Regions from separate parts of the Actinoallomurus liliacearum genome, predicted to be linked through region 1. Evidence: riboswitches for the same ligand, from Rfam matches in the RefSeq annotation. Region 1 holds a riboswitch; the other holds the start of a gene.
What was found. A riboswitch is a leader RNA that binds a small molecule or an ion and turns the genes downstream of it on or off. The one in region 1 is predicted to bind S-adenosylmethionine.
Positions count from the first base shown of each region.

Region 2: linked by a shared signal. The riboswitch ahead of ABD978_RS38535 (aminotransferase class V-fold PLP-dependent enzyme) and the one ahead of thrC (threonine synthase) in region 1 are both predicted to bind S-adenosylmethionine.

Region 1 covers NZ_BAABHJ010000008.1:768,644-772,831, forward strand. Annotated here, with positions in the region: gene ABD978_RS18365 (MoaD/ThiS family protein) at 474-752, opposite strand; gene thrC (threonine synthase) at 749-1,993, opposite strand; SAM riboswitch class I at 2,009-2,174, opposite strand; gene ABD978_RS18375 (alpha,alpha-trehalose-phosphate synthase (UDP-forming)) at 2,440-3,870, shown strand; gene ABD978_RS18380 (sulfotransferase family protein) at 4,048-4,188, opposite strand, start outside.
Region 2 covers NZ_BAABHJ010000039.1:230,064-234,251, reverse strand. Annotated here, with positions in the region: gene ABD978_RS38545 (transglycosylase domain-containing protein) at 1-814, shown strand, start outside; gene ABD978_RS38540 (hypothetical protein) at 888-1,253, opposite strand; SAM riboswitch class IV at 1,355-1,468, shown strand; gene ABD978_RS38535 (aminotransferase class V-fold PLP-dependent enzyme) at 1,504-2,757, shown strand; gene ABD978_RS38530 (SseB family protein) at 3,108-4,188, shown strand, end outside.

The DNA of each region.
Region 1 (4,188 bases):
ACCATTGGTCACGGTTACTGATTCGAGCCCGCGGACCACTGCGGAACCCGTCGATCGCCCGCCGACTCGGCTGCGGCGGCCATCGCCGACCCTACACACGGCTACCGTCCGTGGAACAGCCTTTACCCCAGAAGTGCGGGCGGCCGATGCTGGTCAAAAGTCGGGATCCCCGAACCGGAACTAACCGCCGATGTCCAAAAATCCGGATAAGGAAAACGCAATTCCCGCTCAGGAGCGTGGAGCAGAGCACCTCGAGTCCGACATTTCGGCGGCCCAACGCACGATCCCCGGTGCTCACCGAGTCGATGGACTCGGTGAGCACCGGGGATCGCGGGGACTCTCGCTCACGGGGTGTCACCCGTGAGCGCCGTCGCCGCCCGGGACGACGGCCGCGGGTTCCGCAGCTCAGCCGCAGGTTCGACGGATCAGCAGATCGGCCGCGAACTCCGCGGTTCAACCGCAGGTTCAGCGGCTCAGCCGCCGGCGACGGCCGGGATGATGGAGATCTGGGCGCCGTCGGGCGTGGGCGTGTCGAGGCCGTCGGCGAACCGCACGTCCTCCTCGCCCACGTACACGTTGACGAACCGCCGGATCCTGCCGTTGTCGTCGAGGATGCGGGCGGCGATGCCGGAGTAGTTGGCCTCCAGGTCGGCGACGACCTCGCGCACGGTCGATCCCGTCGCCTTCACCTCGGCCTCGCCGCCCGTGTAGCTGCGCAGGATCGTCGGGATGCGGACACTGATCGAGCTCACGCCAGACCTGCCTTTCGGAATGCCTCGAGGGTCGGGGCGATGTTCGCGGACGGCTTGGCGACCGGGGCCACCGCGTCCAGAGTCTTGAGACCGTCGCCGGAGTTGATGAACACGGTCTCGGCGTCGGGGTCGAGCACACCGGTCGACAGGAGCTTGCGCAGCGCGCCCAGCGTCACACCGCCCGCCGTCTCACCGAAGATGCCCTCGGTGCGGGCGAGCAGTCCGATGCTGTCGACGACCTCTTCGTCCGAGACGTCCTCGACGGCCCCTCCGGTGCGGCGCACGGCGTCGAGGACGTACGGCCCGTCGGCCGGGTTGCCGATCGCGAGGGACTTGGCGATGGTCGAGGGCTTGACGGGCTGCACGACGTCGTGGCCGGCCTTGAACGCGGCCGAGACGGGCGAGCAGCCGGTCGCCTGGGCGCCGAAGATCTTGTACGGCCGGTCCTCGACCAGGCCGAGCTTGATGAACTCCTGGAACGCCTTGTCGATCTTCGTGAGCTGCGAGCCGGACGCGACCGGGACCACGATCTGCTCGGGCAGCCGCCAGCCGAGCTGCTCGGCGATCTCGTACCCGATGGTCTTGGAACCCTCGGCGTAGTACGGCCGCACGTTCACGTTGACGAACGCCCAGTCCTCCTGCTCACCGGCGAGCTCGGAGGCCAGCCGGTTGACGTCGTCGTAGTTGCCGTCGACGGTGACGAACGTCCCGCCGTACACCGCCGTCGTGATGATCTTCTGGCTCTCGAGGTCGGAGGGCACGAAGACGGCGCTGCGGATGCCGGCGCGCGCCGCCGCGGCCGCGACCGCGTTGGCGAGGTTGCCGGTGGACGGGCAGGCCAGCACCTTGAAACCCAGCTCACGGGCGGCGGCGAGCGCGACCGCCACCACGCGGTCCTTGAAGGAGTGGGTGGGGTTCCCGCTGTCGTCCTTGACCCACAGCGACCGCAGGCCCAGCGACTCGGCGAGGTTGTCGGCGCGTACGAGGCGGGTGAAGCCGGGCTCGGTGTTCGGCGTGTCGATGACGTTCGTCGGAACCGGCAGCAGGCCCCGGTAACGCCAGATGTTGCGCGGCCCGGACTCGATCTGCTCCCGGGTCACGCCGGTGTGGTCGTAGGAGACCTCAAGGGGACCGAAACACAGCTCACAGGCGTAGCGAGGGCCCAGATCGTAGGACTGTCCGCATTCACGGCACGTCAATGCGGTCGCGGGGCCGAGGTTTCGGGCGGCGGTCTGCGACATGAAGCGAGGCCTTTCTCCTCATCTTTCCCGTGCCACCTTGGTCACGAGCCGGAGTTGGCACCTGTCCCGGGCGGCCTCGCTGGGGCGAGTCGGCGACGCGTCGTCGCACGCTGTGAACCGCATGTCCGGGAGGGTTGCCGGGGCTTCAACGGGCCGGTCCCTCCACCCCTCTGGATGAGCGTTATTAAGTTGTCGTCTGACGACTTGTATACGTGACTGACCGGTTCTCCGCCAAGCGCGTCTCAGGTCGCGAGACGCCGGCACGGCCGGTTCCGGCCCGCTCCCGTCCGGGGGCGCGTCGTCGCCAGGCCCTGCCCACGTGCGGATTCAGCGGGGTGACATGCCCGGCCGGTCCGGAGTGAGACCTGTGTGGAATGTCATCCCGAAGTGTCCGACCACTGGACCTTCCTCGCCCCCCGTTCACGTCCTCCGGTTACGCTCCCCACATGGATGACTCGCAGGTCCTGGTCGCGTCCAACCGCGGACCGGTCTCCTTCAAGCTCGCCGATGACGGCACGCTCTCGGTCCGGCGCGGCGGCGGCGGTCTGGTCTCGGCCATGGCCGGCCTGGACGGGGACATCCTGTGGATCTGCGCGGCGCTGTCGGACGCCGACCGCGCCGCGGTCCGCCGGGCGGAGGACGGGCGGCTGGACGAGTACGGCGCCGGCGCGGTCCGCATGCTGGACATCCCGGTCGGCACCTTCCACCGCGCGTACAACGCCGTCGCCAACTCGACGCTGTGGTTCGTCCATCACATGCTGTACGACACCCCGAACAGCCCGCACTTCGACGCGCGCTCCCGGCGGGACTGGCAGTCGTACGAGGCGTACAACGCGGCGTTCGCCGACGCGCTCGCCCGGGACGCCCGGCCCGGCGCGAAGGTGGCGATCCAGGACTACCACCTGACGCTCGCCCCGGGCATGCTGCGGGAGCGCCGCCCCGACCTGAAGATCGCGCACTTCTCGCACACGCCGTGGGCGCCACCGGAGTACTACCGCCTGATGCCCGACGACATCGGCCGCCAGGTGCTCGAAGGCGTTCTCGGCGCCGACCACGCCGGTTTCCACGCCGAGCACTGGGCCGACGCGTTCATCGACTGCTGCGCCTCCGTGCTGCAGGCGAAGGTCGACCGCGTCGCCCGTACGGTCGTCCACGCCGGGCGCGTCACCCGGGTCGGCGTGCACGGGCTCGGCGTCGACGGCGTGTCGCTGCGCGCCCGCGCCGCCGAACCCGACGTGCGGGCCCGCAGACAGGCGCTGCGCGAGCAGGTCGGCGATCGCAAGCTGATCGTGCGGATCGACCGCACCGAGCTGTCCAAGAACATCGTGCGGGGGCTCGCGGCCTACCGGGAACTGCTGGCCAAGCATCCGGAGTGGCACGGCCGGGTCGTGCACCTGGCCTTCGCCTACCCCTCGCGGCACGACCTGCCGGAGTACCGCGAGTACACCGCCGCCGTGCAGCGGATGGCGGCCGAGATCTCCGACGAGTTCGGCGACGCGGGCTGGGAGCCGCTGATCCTCCAGGTCAACGACGACTATCCGCGCTCGCTCGCGGCGTACGGCCTGGCGGACGTCCTGCTCGTGAACCCGATCCGGGACGGCATGAACCTCGTCGCCAAGGAGGGGCCGGTGCTGTCCGAGGACGGCTGTGCCCTGGTGCTGTCCCGCGAGGCGGGCGCCGCCGCCGAACTCGACGAGGACGCGTTGATGATCAACCCGTTCGACGTGTCACAGACGGCGGAGGCCCTGAACCAGGCACTGCTCATGCCGCGCGCCGAGCGCGCCGAGCGCTGCGCCCGGCTGACCGCCGCCGCGACGGCCCTGCCGCCGCAGCGCTGGTTCGCCGCGCAGCTCGACGCCCTGGACCACCGACCGTAGCCCGCACGCGCCGCCGGTCCGCCGGACAGCACGACACGCTGGACCGCCGACCGTAGTCCTCGCGTTCGCCGCGCCGGGCGGACGCCGGGACCACCGGCGTCGGCCGTCAAGAGCGCCGGTCCGCCGCGCCGGGCCCGAGCCTCGTGCTCGGCGCCGGCGCCGGAGCCCGGAGGCCCGTCACACGGTCGCGCTCGTGAGCCGGGCGGCCACCTCGGACGGCTCGTCCCGGCGCCGCAAAAGGTCCTTCGCCTCGCGCTTGCGGGCGGCGAGCCTGCGATGCGCGGCCACGCGCAGGTAGCGCGTGTAGTCCGGCAGCGG
Region 2 (4,188 bases), on a different contig from region 1:
GTCCATCAACACCGCCTACGTCAACATCGCCCAGAAGATCGGGAACGACAAGGTGATGAAGATGGCGGAGAAGCTCGGCATCCCCGAGTCGCAGCTCACCGCCAACGGGGCGAACACCGCCGTGACGTTCCCGCTCGGCGTCATCGACGTCAGCGTGGAGCAGCAGGCCGCCGCGTACGCCGCCTTCGCCTCCGAGGGCGTGTACCACGCCCCGCACGTCATCCGGTCGGTCACCGACCGCGACGGCAAGAAGCGCACCGAGCCGACCGACGGCACCCGGGTCTTCAGCAAGCAGGTCGCCCGTGACGCGACGTACGCCATGCAGAAGGTCGTCGACAACGGCACCGGCTACCGGGCCGCGCTGCCCGACCGGAACGCCGCCGGCAAGACCGGCACCACGTCCAGCGGCAAGCAGGTCTGGTTCAACGGGTTCATCCCGCAGCTCGTGACCTCGGTGGCCGTCTTCCGGACCGACAACAAGGCGCTCAGCCTACCCGGCTACTCCGCGTACGGCGGCGACCTGCCGGCCAAGATCTGGCACGACTACCTCGTCAAGGCCGATGAGAACATGTCGGTGAAGCAGTTCGGCGACCCCTCGGTGTACGTCGGCCAGCGTCAGTGGCCGTCGTACACCGCGCCCGCCCAGCCGCGGCCGTACCCGACCTTCTCGCGGCCCCGGCCGACTCGGCCGACGCTGCCGACGCACCCGTCGCCGCCGACGCACCCGTCGCCCCCGCCGACCGGCGGCCCGCCCCCCGGCGGCCCGCCGACCGGCCAGCCGACGGGCCGGGTGTACGACTCCGGCTCGGAGTGAGCGATCCGAGCGCCCGCGGGCGCTCGGACCCTCAGTGACGACCCTTGGCCAGGGTGGCCGGCCGCCGCCGGCCTCAGTGACAGGCCTTGGCCAGAGCGGCCGGCTGCCGCTGAACGGCCGCCTGCATTCCGGAGATGTCGCGCGGGGTCATGCCGGTGCTGACGCCCCGCCACTCCGTGGCCATGCCGCTCAGCGTGCGCTTGACCTTCCGGTCGTCGGACTCGCGGGCGAGCGTGTCGAACCGGGCCGCGAGGGTCGCCGCCGCCTGCTTCCACCCGGTGATGTCGTCCGGCGAGATGCGGTTGAGCGTCGCGTTGTAAGTCCCGACCGCCTTGACGGCGTCGTCGCACACCTGGCCCTTGTTCGTCCCGACGGCGCAGCCGGCCGCGCACACCGCCACCAGCGCGGCCCCCACCGGCCACCGCCATCCACTCCGCATTACCCGCTCCCTTCGACGTTTCCTGCCGGTATTAGACGCACGGAAGCGGTCATGTGATCGCGAATAGGCAGAGTCCGGACGGTGCTCTATAATCCCGATCAGGTCACGAGTGCCAGCGTTGAGCCCCGGCTTGCTGGCCGGCAACCCTCCGTCCGTGGCGGGGTGCCCCGGGTGATGACCGGGTTCGGCACGACCGTGCCGGACAAGCGCGGACCCCTCGTGGGGTCCCAGACCCCGCTGGAGGTGCGTGTTGTCCGCTGTCCTCGATCTGCCCGCCGTCGCCCGTCCCACTCTTCGTGTCGTCGGCGCGGGCGTTCCCGTCCCCGTGGCCGGTGGGCGCACCGTTTCGTACGCGAACCTCGACTACGCGGCGAGCGCGCCCTGTCTGGAGGCGGTGCGCGACGCGCTCGACGCCGCCCTCCCCTACTACAGCAGCGTGCACCGCGGCGCGGGCTACGCGTCGCAGGTGACGACCGACCGGTACGAACGCGCCCGTCGCGTCGTACGCGAGTTCGTCGGCGCCTGGCACCGGGACGCCGTGGTGTTCACCCGTAACACCACCGACGCGATGAACCTCCTCGCGCACGCCCTGCCGCACGGCACCACGGTCGTCGTCTTCGAGTCCGAGCACCACGCGAGCCTGCTGCCCTGGGGGCGCGGCCACCGGGTCGTACGGCTCGCCGCCCCCGACTCCCCGACCGCGGCCGTCACGGCCGCCGGGGAGGCCCTCGCCGCGGCGCCGTCCGGGCCGCGCCTGCTCGTCGTCACCGCCGCGTCGAACGTCACCGGCGAACTGTGGCCCCTCGCCGAGCTCGCCGCCGTCGCCCGCGCGCACGGCGCCCGCATCGCGGTGGACGCCGCGCAGCTCGTCCCGCACCGGCCGTTCGACATGGGCGCGCTCGACGTGGACTACGTCGCCTTCTCCGGGCACAAGCTCTACGCGCCGTTCGGCGCCGGCTGCCTCGTGGGCCGCGCCGACTGGCTGCGCGCCGCGGAGCCGTACCTGCTGGGCGGCGGCGCCACCGCGAGCGTCGGCGAGCACGTGACGTGGTCCACCGACCCGCAGCAGCGGCACGAGGCCGGCACGCCGAACGTCCTCGGCGTCGTCGCCCTCGCCGCCGCCTGCGAGGCGCTGACCGACTGGGACGCCCTCGTCGCGGAGGAGGAGCGGCTGCTGTCGCGGCTGCGGAGGGGGCTGGCGGCGATCCCCGGCGTACGGGAGCTGTCGCTGTGGGGCGACCGGCATCCGCGCGTCGGCATCGTGCCGTTCGTCGTGGAGGGGCGCGAGTCCCGTGCCGTCGCCACGGCGCTCTCCGAGGAGTACGGCATCGGCGTCCGCGACGGGAAGTTCTGCGCGCACCCCCTCGTCCGGCGCCTGGTCGGCGCGGGAGACGGCGGCTGCGACGACGGTGACGGCACCGCCCTGCGGGCGAGCATCGGCATCGGCACGACGGACGAGCACATCGACCGCCTGCTGACCGCCCTGCGCCGACTGTCCCACTGAGGCCGCCCCACTGAGGCCGACCCGGTGCGGCCTGTCTCCGAGGCCGGCCGGGTGTGGGCGGCCGGGTGTGGGCGGCTCGGTGCGGCCGACCGGTGAGATCGGCCGGATGAGGCCAGCCGGGCGTGGCCGGCTCTCAGGAGACGGGTTCGCCGGCGGCAAGACCGCAGGAGGCGGGCCCGTGCGGGGGGCGGCAGCTCACTGGTGAGACAGCAGCGTGTAACGTTGCCAAAAGGGGCGAATGATACCGATTAGTCCTGATTGGTCCGGTCGACTGGTGGTACTCGTGCGCACCGCCGGTTTGCTCCCGGTACGGTGGACACCTTGTGCAAAGAGCTTCCGGGGGGTGGCCAATGACCGACACATGGGAGCCCGCTAACCAACTGGAGCAGCAGCTTGGCGAGGTGCTGCGCGCCGGGGACCAGAACGCCTACTTCAGGCTGCTGAGCGTGGCCGAGCTCGTCGTCCCGGTGCCGCAGACGGAGCCCGACGCCTCCGGACAGCCCGCGTTCACGTGGCCGACCAGCGTCCACGAGGGGCGCACCCATGTGCTCGCCTACACGTCCGTCGAGTCGGCGCGCCGCCACCTCGGCCCCGGCTACGAGCAATTCGTACGGATGTCGCTGGTGGAGATGGCGCAGTCCTGGCCGGACGCCGACTGGTGGCTCGCGGTCAACTCCGGGATGCCGATCGAGGCCTACCTGCCCGCCTGGTTCCTCAACCAGATCACCGCGGACCAGGTGAGGGCCGAGCAGCGACCGCACGCTCAGGAGGCGGCTCCCACCCCGGCCGCTCAGCCGGTCCCCGCTCCGGAGCCCGGCACCGCCCCGGCGGGGCACGACGCCGAAGGCGTCGCGCACGCCGCACCGGGCGGCCACGACACCGGCCCGTACGCCGCGCCGGGCGTTCAGGACTCCGGTCTCGACCCGCGCCCGGCTCCGGACGGGACCGATCCGGCCACCGGCGGCCACCCCGCACCCGGCGGCCAGGACACCGGTCTCGACCCGCACGCGCTCCCGGGCGGAACCGACCCGGCCACCGGCGGTTACCCCACGCCCGTCGGCCAGGACACCGATCTCGACCCGCGCCCGGCCCCGGGCGGGACCGACCCGGCCACCGGCGGTTATCCCGCACCCGGCGGTCAGGACACCGGTCTCGACCTGCGCCCGATCCCGGACGGGACCGGCCCGGCCACCGGCGGTTACCCCGCGCCCGGCGGCCAGGACAGTGGTCTCGGCTCGCACGCGATCCCGGGCGGAAGCGGCCCGGCCACCGGCGCGCATGCCGCGCCGGGCGGCGACGAGGCCGGTTCCCAGCCGACCACGGCCTGGCCCGCGACGATCATCGACGTGCACACCGCGTCCGGCGTGTACGACGCACCCGGCTCGCAGCCCGCGCCGGCCGACCAGCACGCCGCCCCGCCGGCGCCACCCG